Regions from separate parts of the Halomonas profundus genome, predicted to be linked through region 3. Evidence: predicted binding sites of a transcription regulator. Region 3 holds the regulator's gene; each other region holds the start of a gene.

Region 1 (3,277 bases), 250 kb from region 3:
GCTGCGCGAGCGGCTGTTGGCCGATCAGTACCACCCCAGCCCGATCCGAGCAACCACGATCCCTAAGCCCAAGGGTGGGACGCGGCAGCTCGGTATTCCCACGGTTACCGACCGCCTAATCCAGCAAGCGCTGTCCCAGGTACTGATGCCGATCTTCGACCCGGGCTTCTCCGAGTCGAGTTACGGCTACCGCCCCAAGCGGAGCGCCAAGCAGGCCGTCTCGGCCATGAAGGCCCACGTCACCGCCGGTCACCGCTGGGTGGTCGATCTTGACCTGGAAGCCTTCTTCGACCGAGTGAATCACGACCTGCTGATGGCACGGGTCGCGCGGCGCGTTGACGACAAGCGTGTACTGCGTCTGATCCGTCGCTATCTGGAGGCGGGTATGTTCCAGCATGGCTTGCCCACGCCGAGGCGGCGGGGGACACCCCAAGGCGGGCCCCTCAGCCCGCTACTGGCGAACATCCTGCTGGACGACATGGACAAGGCGTTGGAACGCCGAGGCCACCGCTTCTGCCGCTACGCCGACGATGTACAAATCTATGTACGGAGCCGACGAGCAGGCGAGCGGGTCATGGGCAGCTTGAGTGAGTATCTCGAGAGCTCACTTCGGCTGACGGTCAATCGCCGTAAAAGTGCGGTGGATCGGCCATGGCTACGCGGATATCTGGGCTACAGCCTCACTCGGCACAAGCAGTCGAAACTGACGCTCGCCAAGACAAGCCTGACACGCATGATGCAGCGTGTCCGTGAGATCCTGAAACGTGGCAGGGGGCGTAACATCCAACGGGTAATCGAAGGGTTGAGGCCAGTCCTACGAGGATGGGCTAACTACTTCAATCTTGTTGATGTGAAACGCCCCTTGGAAGCACTGGATCAATGGATACGGCGGCGCTTACGCGGCCTGATCTGGCGACAATGGAAACGCCCATCGACTCGGCGTCGGAAGCTGCGAGGGCTAGGCCTAGACGGGCACCGCGCCTGGAAATCGGCGGGGAACGGTCGAGGCCCCTGGTGGAATGCCGGGGCTTCGCACATGAATCAGGCCCTGCCGAGGAAATGGTTTTATGACCAGGGACTGATCTCGGTACTGGATACGGTAAGATGGCTTAAACGTTCTGCATGAACCGCCGTGGTACGGAACCGTATGCCCGGTGGTGTGAGAGGACAGGGGAGGCGACTCCCCTTCCTACTCGATTGTTCTAGTCACACGAGTATCGACGCCATGGAAGAGCAAAAGCCCGTCGTACCCATTCGCATTTTGGGCATAGACCCTGGCTCCCGGGTAACCGGTTACGGGGTGATCGACATTATTGGCGTTAAACCCTGCTACGTAGCGAGTGGCTGTATCCGCACGGCAGAAGGGGCCTTGGAGCAGCGCTTGGCGCAAATTTACGCCGGTCTTAGCGAAGTCGTCGGCCTGCATCGACCCTCCCAGGTGGCCATTGAGCGGGTATTTATGGCCAAAAATCCTGATTCAGCGCTGAAGCTTGGCCAGGCTCGGGGGGCGGCAATGGTGTGTATGGCCAATCATGGCTTGAGCCTTGCCGAGTACGCCGCGCGGCAGATCAAGCAGGCGGTGACCGGCCAGGGCGGCGCGGACAAAGAGCAGGTGCAGCATATGGTGACCGCCATTCTGCAGCTCTCCGCTACTCCCCAGGCCGATGCCGCCGACGCGTTAGCCATTGCGTTAACCCATGCTTATAACGGCTCTGTGTTTAGCAGCCATGGCTTGCCCGCTGCGCCATCTCGGGGCCGCCGTCGCTCAACTGGACGCTGGCGGCTTTAATTCCCGCTGTACCGCTGGCTGAACTACTGGTCACCTGTACAGAGTCGCTTTATAGTAATCACCTGTTTTTCACTCTATTTTTTTCATTCCGGTGCGAGCGTATTTATGATTGGACGTCTGAGTGGTCAGCTAGTGGCAAAGCAACCTCCCTGGATTGTGATCGACGTTCATGGCGTAGGTTACGAACTGGAAACCTCAATGAATACGCTGGTCGCACTTCCTGCGATTAAAGAGAGCGTCTCATTATTCACCCATTTAACCATTCGTGATGATGCCCACTTACTCTATGGCTTCGGCCGTGAGCATGAACGTGCTCTGTTCCGCGCCTTGATCAAGGTCAATGGCGTAGGGCCCAAGCTTGCACTCGCCATCCTGTCGGGTATGGACGAAGACGCCTTTATGCGCTGCGTCCGTGATGACGACAGCAAAGCGCTGACAACCCTGCCAGGAGTGGGTAAGAAAACCGCAGAGCGGCTGATTATTGAAATGCGCGACCGTTTTCCCGAGTGGGAAGATGGCAGCGACGCGCTACTGCCCCTTGAAGCCACCAATGGCCGTGCTTCTACCCGCGATAGTCTTGCTGATGCGGAAGCCGCGTTAGTTAGCTTGGGGTATAAACTGACTGAGGCGTCGAAAATGCTCGCCGATATCGACCCCAATCAGTCTACCGAAGCGCTGATTAAAGCCGCGCTCACCCAGCGCATGGGTGGCTAAGCAGGCAGCGGTGTGAGTACGAAATTGTGGGTAGTGGATAGACCTTTGTGAATAGACCTTTTGAATCGCCATAAAGAAGAGCACCTATGTTAGAACACGATCGGCTGATCGCCGCTGAGCCTGAACAGGGGGAGGGGCGCATTGATTACGCGATTCGCCCCAAGCGGCTGGATGACTATATTGGCCAGCCGCGTGTGCGTGAACAACTGGAAATCTTTATCGGCGCCGCGCGGCTGCGTGAAGAGAGCCTGGATCACACTCTGGTATTTGGCCCCCCAGGGTTAGGTAAAACGACCCTTGCGCATATTATTGCCACCGAGATGGGCGTCGGTATGAAGTCGACTTCCGGGCCGGTACTCGAGCGGGCAGGCGATCTAGCCGCCATGCTGACTAATTTAGAGCCTGGCGATGTACTTTTTATCGATGAAATTCATCGCCTGTCACCGGTGGTCGAAGAAGTGCTCTACCCGGCCATGGAAGATTTTCAGCTCGATATTATGATTGGCGAAGGGCCTGCGGCACGTTCGATTAAACTGGATCTTCCCCGCTTCACCCTGGTGGGCGCCACGACCCGGGCAGGATTATTGACCTCCCCGCTGCGTGACCGATTTGGTATCGTGCAGCGGCTTGAGTTTTATAACCTGGAAGAGCTAACAGAAATTGTCTCGCGTTCAGCGCGCTTGTTAGGAGTTGAAACCAGCCATGATGGCGCCATTGAAGTGGCCAGGCGTTCAAGGGGCACGCCGCGAATTGCCAACCGACTGCTACGCCGGG
Region 2 (3,277 bases), 2.0 Mb from region 3:
CCCTCCACTTCTTCAAAAGCGGTGGCAAGGGTTTCCTGGTCTATGCCGCGCTGGCGCAACTCGCCTTTAATACGAATCACGCCTTGGCCACGCAGTATGCGCGAGCGCACGAAACTGGCCGCAAAGCGCGCGTCAGACTGCAGCCCTTGTTCAACCAAGGCGTCCAGGCACTCATCAATAGCGGCATCGTCGAAAGACTTTTTCTTCAGACGCTGAGCAAGCTCGGCGCGGGAGTATTCGCGCCGAGCCAGTAAACCAATGGCGATATCACGGGGCGTAGCATCACGCTGGGAGGTGAATGCCATCAGCTTATCTTAGCTAGCATTAGCTTAGTGAGTATCGTCTTACAGCAGATCGTCATCACCCGCATCCAATTCTGCCGCTGCTTCGGCAGGCGCATCTTCCTTCTCCTTTTTAGGATCGGGCTTGGCCAAGAGCTGCTCACGAATCTGCGTTTCGATTTCGAGCATAATTTCCGGGTGCTCTTCCAGATACAGCGCTGAATTGGCTTTACCTTGACCGATTTTCTTACCTTTATAGCTGTACCAGGCACCGGCTTTGTCGACTAGGTTGCACTGCACGCCCAGGTCGATGACCTCACCGGCGTGGTAGATACCCTTGCCGTAAAGAATCTGGAATTCAGCCTGACGAAATGGCGGTGCCACCTTGTTTTTGACTACTTTCACGCGGGTTTCGTTACCGGTGACTTCATCACCCACTTTCACCGAGCCGGTACGACGAATATCCAGACGCACGCTGGCATAGAACTTCAGCGCGTTACCACCAGTGGTGGTTTCGGGGCTACCAAACATGACGCCGATCTTCATGCGGATCTGGTTGATGAAGATCACCAAGCAATTGGCGTTTTTGATATTACCGGTGATTTTACGCAGTGCCTGAGACATCAAACGCGCCTGTAGGCCAACGTGGGAATCACCCATTTCGCCTTCGATTTCAGCGCGCGGGGTCAACGCAGCGACCGAGTCGATAACAATCACGTCAACACCGCCGGAGCGTACCAGCATGTCGGTAATTTCCAGCGCCTGCTCGCCAGTGTCCGGCTGGGAAATCAGTAGATCATCCAGGTTGACGCCTAGCTTTTCTGCGTAGCTAGGGTCAAGGGCGTGCTCGGCATCCACGAAGGCACACACTTTGCCCTGTTTTTGCGCCTGAGCAATCACCGAAAGGGTCAGGGTCGTTTTACCCGACGATTCCGGGCCAAAGATTTCGCACACACGGCCAAACGGCAGCCCGCCGATGCCGAGGGCGATATCCAGACCCAATGAACCGGTGGAAACCGACGGCATGACGACACGCGGTGCGTCGCCTAGACGCATGACGGTGCCCTTGCCGAACTGACGGTCGATTTGGGTGAGTGCAGCGTTTAGCGCTTTAGTGCGGTTGTCATCCTGAGCCATTCAGAGATTCCTCATAACAAGCTGTATAATTAGCCAGTAGTATGCCAAAGATTGCGCCGTAAACAAATCCTTGATCGCGCTTTCTCTCATCTATTTTATCAACAGCCTTTTTGCATATGCGCCTTTTTCTTACGGCTGGTTCGTCTTGCTCGCCTTCTCGCGCTCATTCAGGCGCACCACCAGCCCAACCAAGGCCTGACGCACGGCCTGCTCTCGCACCGACTGACGGTCACCTGGAAAGTGAAAGCATTCAGCTTCCTGGGCAGCAGCATCTCCCCAGGCCAACCAAACCGTACCCACCGGCTTTTCAGCGCTCCCCCCCTCTGGGCCTGCAACACCGCTAACGGCAACAGCTAAGCCCGCGCCACTTTCATTACAGGCGCCCAGCACCATGGCTTTGACGACCTCCTTGCTGACAGCACCGTGCTCGGCCAGCGTGGTCTCAGGCACCCCCAATAAGCGCGTTTTAGCAGCATTCGCATAGGTCACATAGCCCGTCGTAAAGTAAGCAGAGCTACCCGCCACCTCGGTAATGGCGCTGGCAATGCCGCCCCCCGTACATGACTCAGCGGCGGTCACTTCCACATTCAACTGCTTACACAGCCGCCCCAGCCGCTGAGCTAACAGGGTTAAATCAAGATTTTTCAGGCTAGTTTCGCTGGGCACTATGGTCGCTCCTTCAAGTGAGTCGTCTATTCAGCGTAGAATACTGCGTTTAGCTTTCTCAAAGAAATTGCTCAATCAGGACGCCCATGTCACAGGCCACTCCCCCTAACACGCCCATGATCACGCAATATTTAAAGATCAAGCGCGAGCACCCCGAGGTACTGCTGTTCTACCGCATGGGGGATTTTTATGAACTGTTTTTCGACGACGCCAAGCGCGCCGCCGCACTGCTGGATATTACCCTTACCCAGCGTGGGCAGTCAGGCGGCAAGCCTATCCCGATGGCGGGCGTCCCCTATCACAGCGCTGAGGGCTATCTGGCCCGCCTCGTCGCCGGTGGGGAGTCGGTGGCTATTTGTGAGCAAATTGGCGACCCCGCGACCAGCAAAGGGCCCGTTGACCGCCAGGTGGTGCGTATCGTCACCCCCGGCACGCTCCACGATGAAGCGCTGCTCGATGCCCGCCGCGACAACGTGCTGGTATCCGTTTCACCCGGAAAAGAGAGCTGGGGCCTTGCCTGGCTGGAGCTCTCCAGTGGTCGCTTCAACGTACTGGAAGTAGACAGCGAAGCCGAAATGCTCGCCGAGCTGACGCGTCTCTCCCCGGCCGAGCTGCTGGTACCCGAAAGCTTAACGCTACCCGAGGCCTGGTCGCAGAAACGCAGCCTGCGCCGCCAGGGCGAGTGGCTGTTTGATTTGGAAAGCGCTACCCGTAGCCTCTGCGACCAGTTCGAAGTGCAGGATTTACGTGGCTTTGGCTGTGCGCACTTAACCTCTGCGCTAATTGCTGCCGGGGTATTGATCGATTATGCCCGGGACACTCAGCGCTCGCGCCTGCCCCACGTGACCGCCATCAGCGTTGAGAACCGCGACGACGCGGTGGTGATCGACGCTGCCAGCCGCCGTAATCTGGAAATTGATATCAACCTGGGCGGCAGCAGCGACAACACCCTGGCCAGCGTGCTGGATACCTGTACCACCGCCATGGGTTCACGGCTACTCAAACGCTGGCTTAATCGGCCACTGCGTCAACGCGAGATTGTCCAGGCCCGTCATGCGGGTGTGGCGCTGCTAAGCCTGGATGCCGCCTATATGCCGCTGCGCGAGACGTTGAGCGCGGTGGGCGACGTGGAGCGCATTCTGGCCCGGGTGGCGCTGTATAGCGCCCGCCCGCGCGATTTGGCACGGCTGCGG
Region 3 (3,277 bases):
CAAAATCTGATCAATCAAAGGACTGGCGGCCACCGTGCAACCAAACAGGGGTACCCGGCAACGCTAACGAAAAGATATAGAGCAAATCACTATTGCGTAAACGAATACAGCCGTGGGACGCAGCAACGCCCATGGGCTCGTCAGGCGGCGTCCCGTGCAGGTAAATATAGCGCCGTTGCGAGTCCACCTGACCACCGCGGTTCACGCCCTTTTCCAAGCCACACAGCCACAGTATGCGGGTCAGAATCCAGTCACGCTCTGGATGCTCTTCGGCGAGTTCGGGCGAAAATGTCTCGCCCGTCCAGCGGCGACCTCGAAACACCGCATTTTCGGGCATATCTCCGCCAATGGCCGCGCGCACATAGTGCCACCCGCGGGGGGTTTTACCACTGCCATTGCGCTCCCCGCTTCCGGCAGCACCGGATGAAATAGAACACTCATGGAGCACTTTTGGCCCTCGCCAACAGCGCAGCAACTGTTCGGTAGTATCAATCTCCAGCCAGATATGTTCCGTTGGAGGTAGCTCAGCTAGCGTAGGAGTTCGCATGTTTTCCTTCTTCTGGCTTGGCACCGTCAAGGGCTATGGGTAACGGCGCATTCATAGCAGCCACCACTACCGGGAGCAATCGCCTGACCAAATCACGCACAGAGACCTGCTCGTGGTAATCCTTCTCCGCGATATCGCGTAGCGCATCGAGGCCAGACAGGGTAAAGATTACCGTGCCGAGCACAAAGTGTAGCCGCCAAAAACGCTCGGCGTCAGGCAGATCCGGCGTTGCTTTGCGCACAAGCTCGGTGAAGCGTGTAAACACATCGCCATACTCTTCCTGGATATAACGTCTTAGATGTCCCTGTGCTTGACTGTAGGCAAGACCCAGCAGGCGCATAAACACTTTCAAACTATTGCGCTCGGCGGGCACCGCGAGAACGGTAGTTGCCATGGTCTCGAGCAGTGTTTCCAGCGGGATAACGCGCCCGGCGTGTTGGCCCTCGAGCTCATCTAGCGCAGTATGAAAGCGCTGACTAAACGGATCCAGGTAGCGGGCAAAAACGGCCTGAATCAAGGCTTTTTTGGAACCAAAATGGTAATTAACAGCGGCTAAGTTAACCCGCGCTTTGCTAGTGATGTTGCGCAGCGAAGTTTCAGCAAAACCCCGCTCTGCAAACAGCACCTCGGCGGTGTCGAGTATACGGGTCACCGTATCAGATTGAGCCATGTCGCTCTCCAGGGAAACAGGTGTTTAAAACATAGCAAAATACTATGCCATAACGTAGGCGGGCTCAACGCTTGATTTATTGACAAAATGTGACGTATTAAATAAGCAGAAACTTAGTTTCAAACGATTAGAAAAATTGCATAGACATCGGCAATAGGCACTGACAAGCCATATACTGGACAGAGGAACATACTGTATACTTAAACACTTATTGATTAAGTCGACATTTAACTTGTTACTGTCTATTCACTATTTATGGAGTCTGGTATGTCGCGTCCGCTAACCGCTCGCCAACAGCACGTGTTTGATTTTATCGTTAAGACCATGGGCGAATTTGGCTACCCTCCTACCCGCGCCGAGATTGCCAAAGCACTTGGCTTCCGCTCACCCAATGCGGCTGAAGAGCACCTGCGCGCGCTGGAACGCAAAGGCGTTATTCGCATTATCCGCAACACCTCTCGCGGCATCCGCCTGCCCAACCAGGAACCTCAAGAAGTCCTGGATAGCGCAGTCACCGCCTTACCCACAACCAACGTGGAAGCCCCACCCACTGGCCTGCCTGTGATCGGGGAAGTAGCTGCCGGCAGCCCCATTTTGGCCGCCGAACATATTGATCGCTACTGCCCGCTACCGGCCGAGTACTTCACTCCCAAAGCTGACTACCTGCTGCGCGTACGCGGCCTTTCCATGAAGGATATTGGCATTTTGGAAGGTGATTTACTGGCGGTCCATCGCACTGACCGGGTTCGCGATGGCCAGATCGTGGTTGCCCGCCTGGACGATGAAGTAACGGTTAAACGCTTCAAACGCCAGGGGCACCAAGTGACGCTGTTTGCAGAGAACCCTGATTTTGCGCCCATTGAAATCGACCTGCGCTCTCAAGCGCTCGATATTGAAGGCGTTGGAGTCGGCGTAATTCGTGGTGGCAACGGCCAGGCACTCGGCTAATAAATCCGCTACTGCAGGTCGATATAGCGGTGGTCATTGAAGGTGGCCACCCAGTTTGGGTGATAGACCAGCAGGATGCTCAGCAGCATGCCAGTAATAAATGCCTCTGAAGGCATTAGCAGTGGTAAAAAACGCGCATACTCCTGGGCGAGATAGATCGCCTCAGGGTCTGTACCCGCGACGATAATCAGCACTACCGCCGCCAAGCCTCCTCCCAGCGTTGCCAGCGCCGCGCCAAAAAAGCCGCAGGCAAACAGAAATACCATCAAGTTATCCGGCAGGCGGCGATCTACCAGCCGCCATACCGTGCCAATAACGGCCGCCGGGACGATCCCGGTAACCAGCACATTTGCCCCCAGCAACATCCACTCATTGCGGCCAATCACCACCATGGCAATGTTGATCAGCACGTTGCTAATCAGCGCTAATGGCGCTTTAAAAACGAGTGTCATCAATACTGTAAAAACAAGGTGTAGCGTTAGCCAATCAACAGCCTGGGCACGAAGCTGCCACATCAGCATCACCGCCAGCGTAGCACCCAGCCAGCGGTGCTGAAGCGCTGAATCCGCTATCAACACCTGCCAGGGCCGCCCCCAAAGCGCCCATGCGATCACTGCTAACGAGAGTAGCCAGGTGAGCAGCAGCGCCCAGGGCGCTAATACACTTTGCGCAAATGACATGGCGGCCTCTCAGGTTGATGGGCGGGCATTATAGAGTACTTAGCTAAATACCACTGTCTTGTTGCCATGCACCAACACACGATCCTCTAAGTGCCAACGCAAACCTCGAGCGAGCACGGCTTTCTCCACATCACGACCAAAGCGGACTAGATCAGTAGGCGTATGACAGTGGCTAACGCGATGGATATCCTGTTCGATGATGGGGCCTGCGTCGAGTTCCTCGGTCACATAGTGGCAGGTAGCGCCAATCAGCTTAACCCCCCGCTGGTAGGCCTGGTGGTAGGGCTTAGCCCCGGCAAAAGAGGGCAAAAAGCTGTGGTGAATATTGATCACTCGCCCCGCATAGCGCGCGCACAGCTCAGGGGGCAGTATTTGCATATAGCGCGCCAGCACCACGCAGTCGGCGCGGGCACTGTCGATTTCGGCCTGAAC

What was found. Region 3 encodes LexA, which represses DNA repair genes until DNA is damaged. Its sites were predicted from a motif close to TACTGTNTANNTANACAGTA; they were not measured.
Region 1: the regulator LexA is predicted to act here: its motif matches at 1,814-1,833, upstream of ruvA (Holliday junction branch migration protein RuvA).
Region 2: the regulator LexA is predicted to act here: its motif matches at 1,438-1,457, upstream of recA (recombinase RecA).

The regions. Positions count from the first base shown of each region.
Region 1 is NZ_CP086344.1:2,503,129-2,506,405, forward strand. It holds gene ltrA (group II intron reverse transcriptase/maturase) at 1-1,126, shown strand, start outside; gene ruvC (crossover junction endodeoxyribonuclease RuvC) at 1,226-1,789, shown strand; gene ruvA (Holliday junction branch migration protein RuvA) at 1,895-2,503, shown strand; gene ruvB (Holliday junction branch migration DNA helicase RuvB) at 2,590-3,277, shown strand, end outside.
Region 2 is NZ_CP086344.1:749,514-752,790, reverse strand. It holds gene LMS44_RS03525 (regulatory protein RecX) at 1-305, opposite strand, end outside; gene recA (recombinase RecA) at 345-1,418, opposite strand; gene LMS44_RS03515 (CinA family protein) at 1,548-2,087, opposite strand; gene mutS (DNA mismatch repair protein MutS) at 2,171-3,277, shown strand, end outside.
Region 3 is NZ_CP086344.1:2,749,651-2,752,927, forward strand. It holds gene LMS44_RS12420 (L,D-transpeptidase) at 11-547, opposite strand; gene LMS44_RS12425 (TetR/AcrR family transcriptional regulator) at 525-1,217, opposite strand; gene lexA (transcriptional repressor LexA) at 1,485-2,165, shown strand; gene LMS44_RS12435 (energy-coupling factor ABC transporter permease) at 2,174-2,845, opposite strand; gene purU (formyltetrahydrofolate deformylase) at 2,885-3,277, opposite strand, start outside.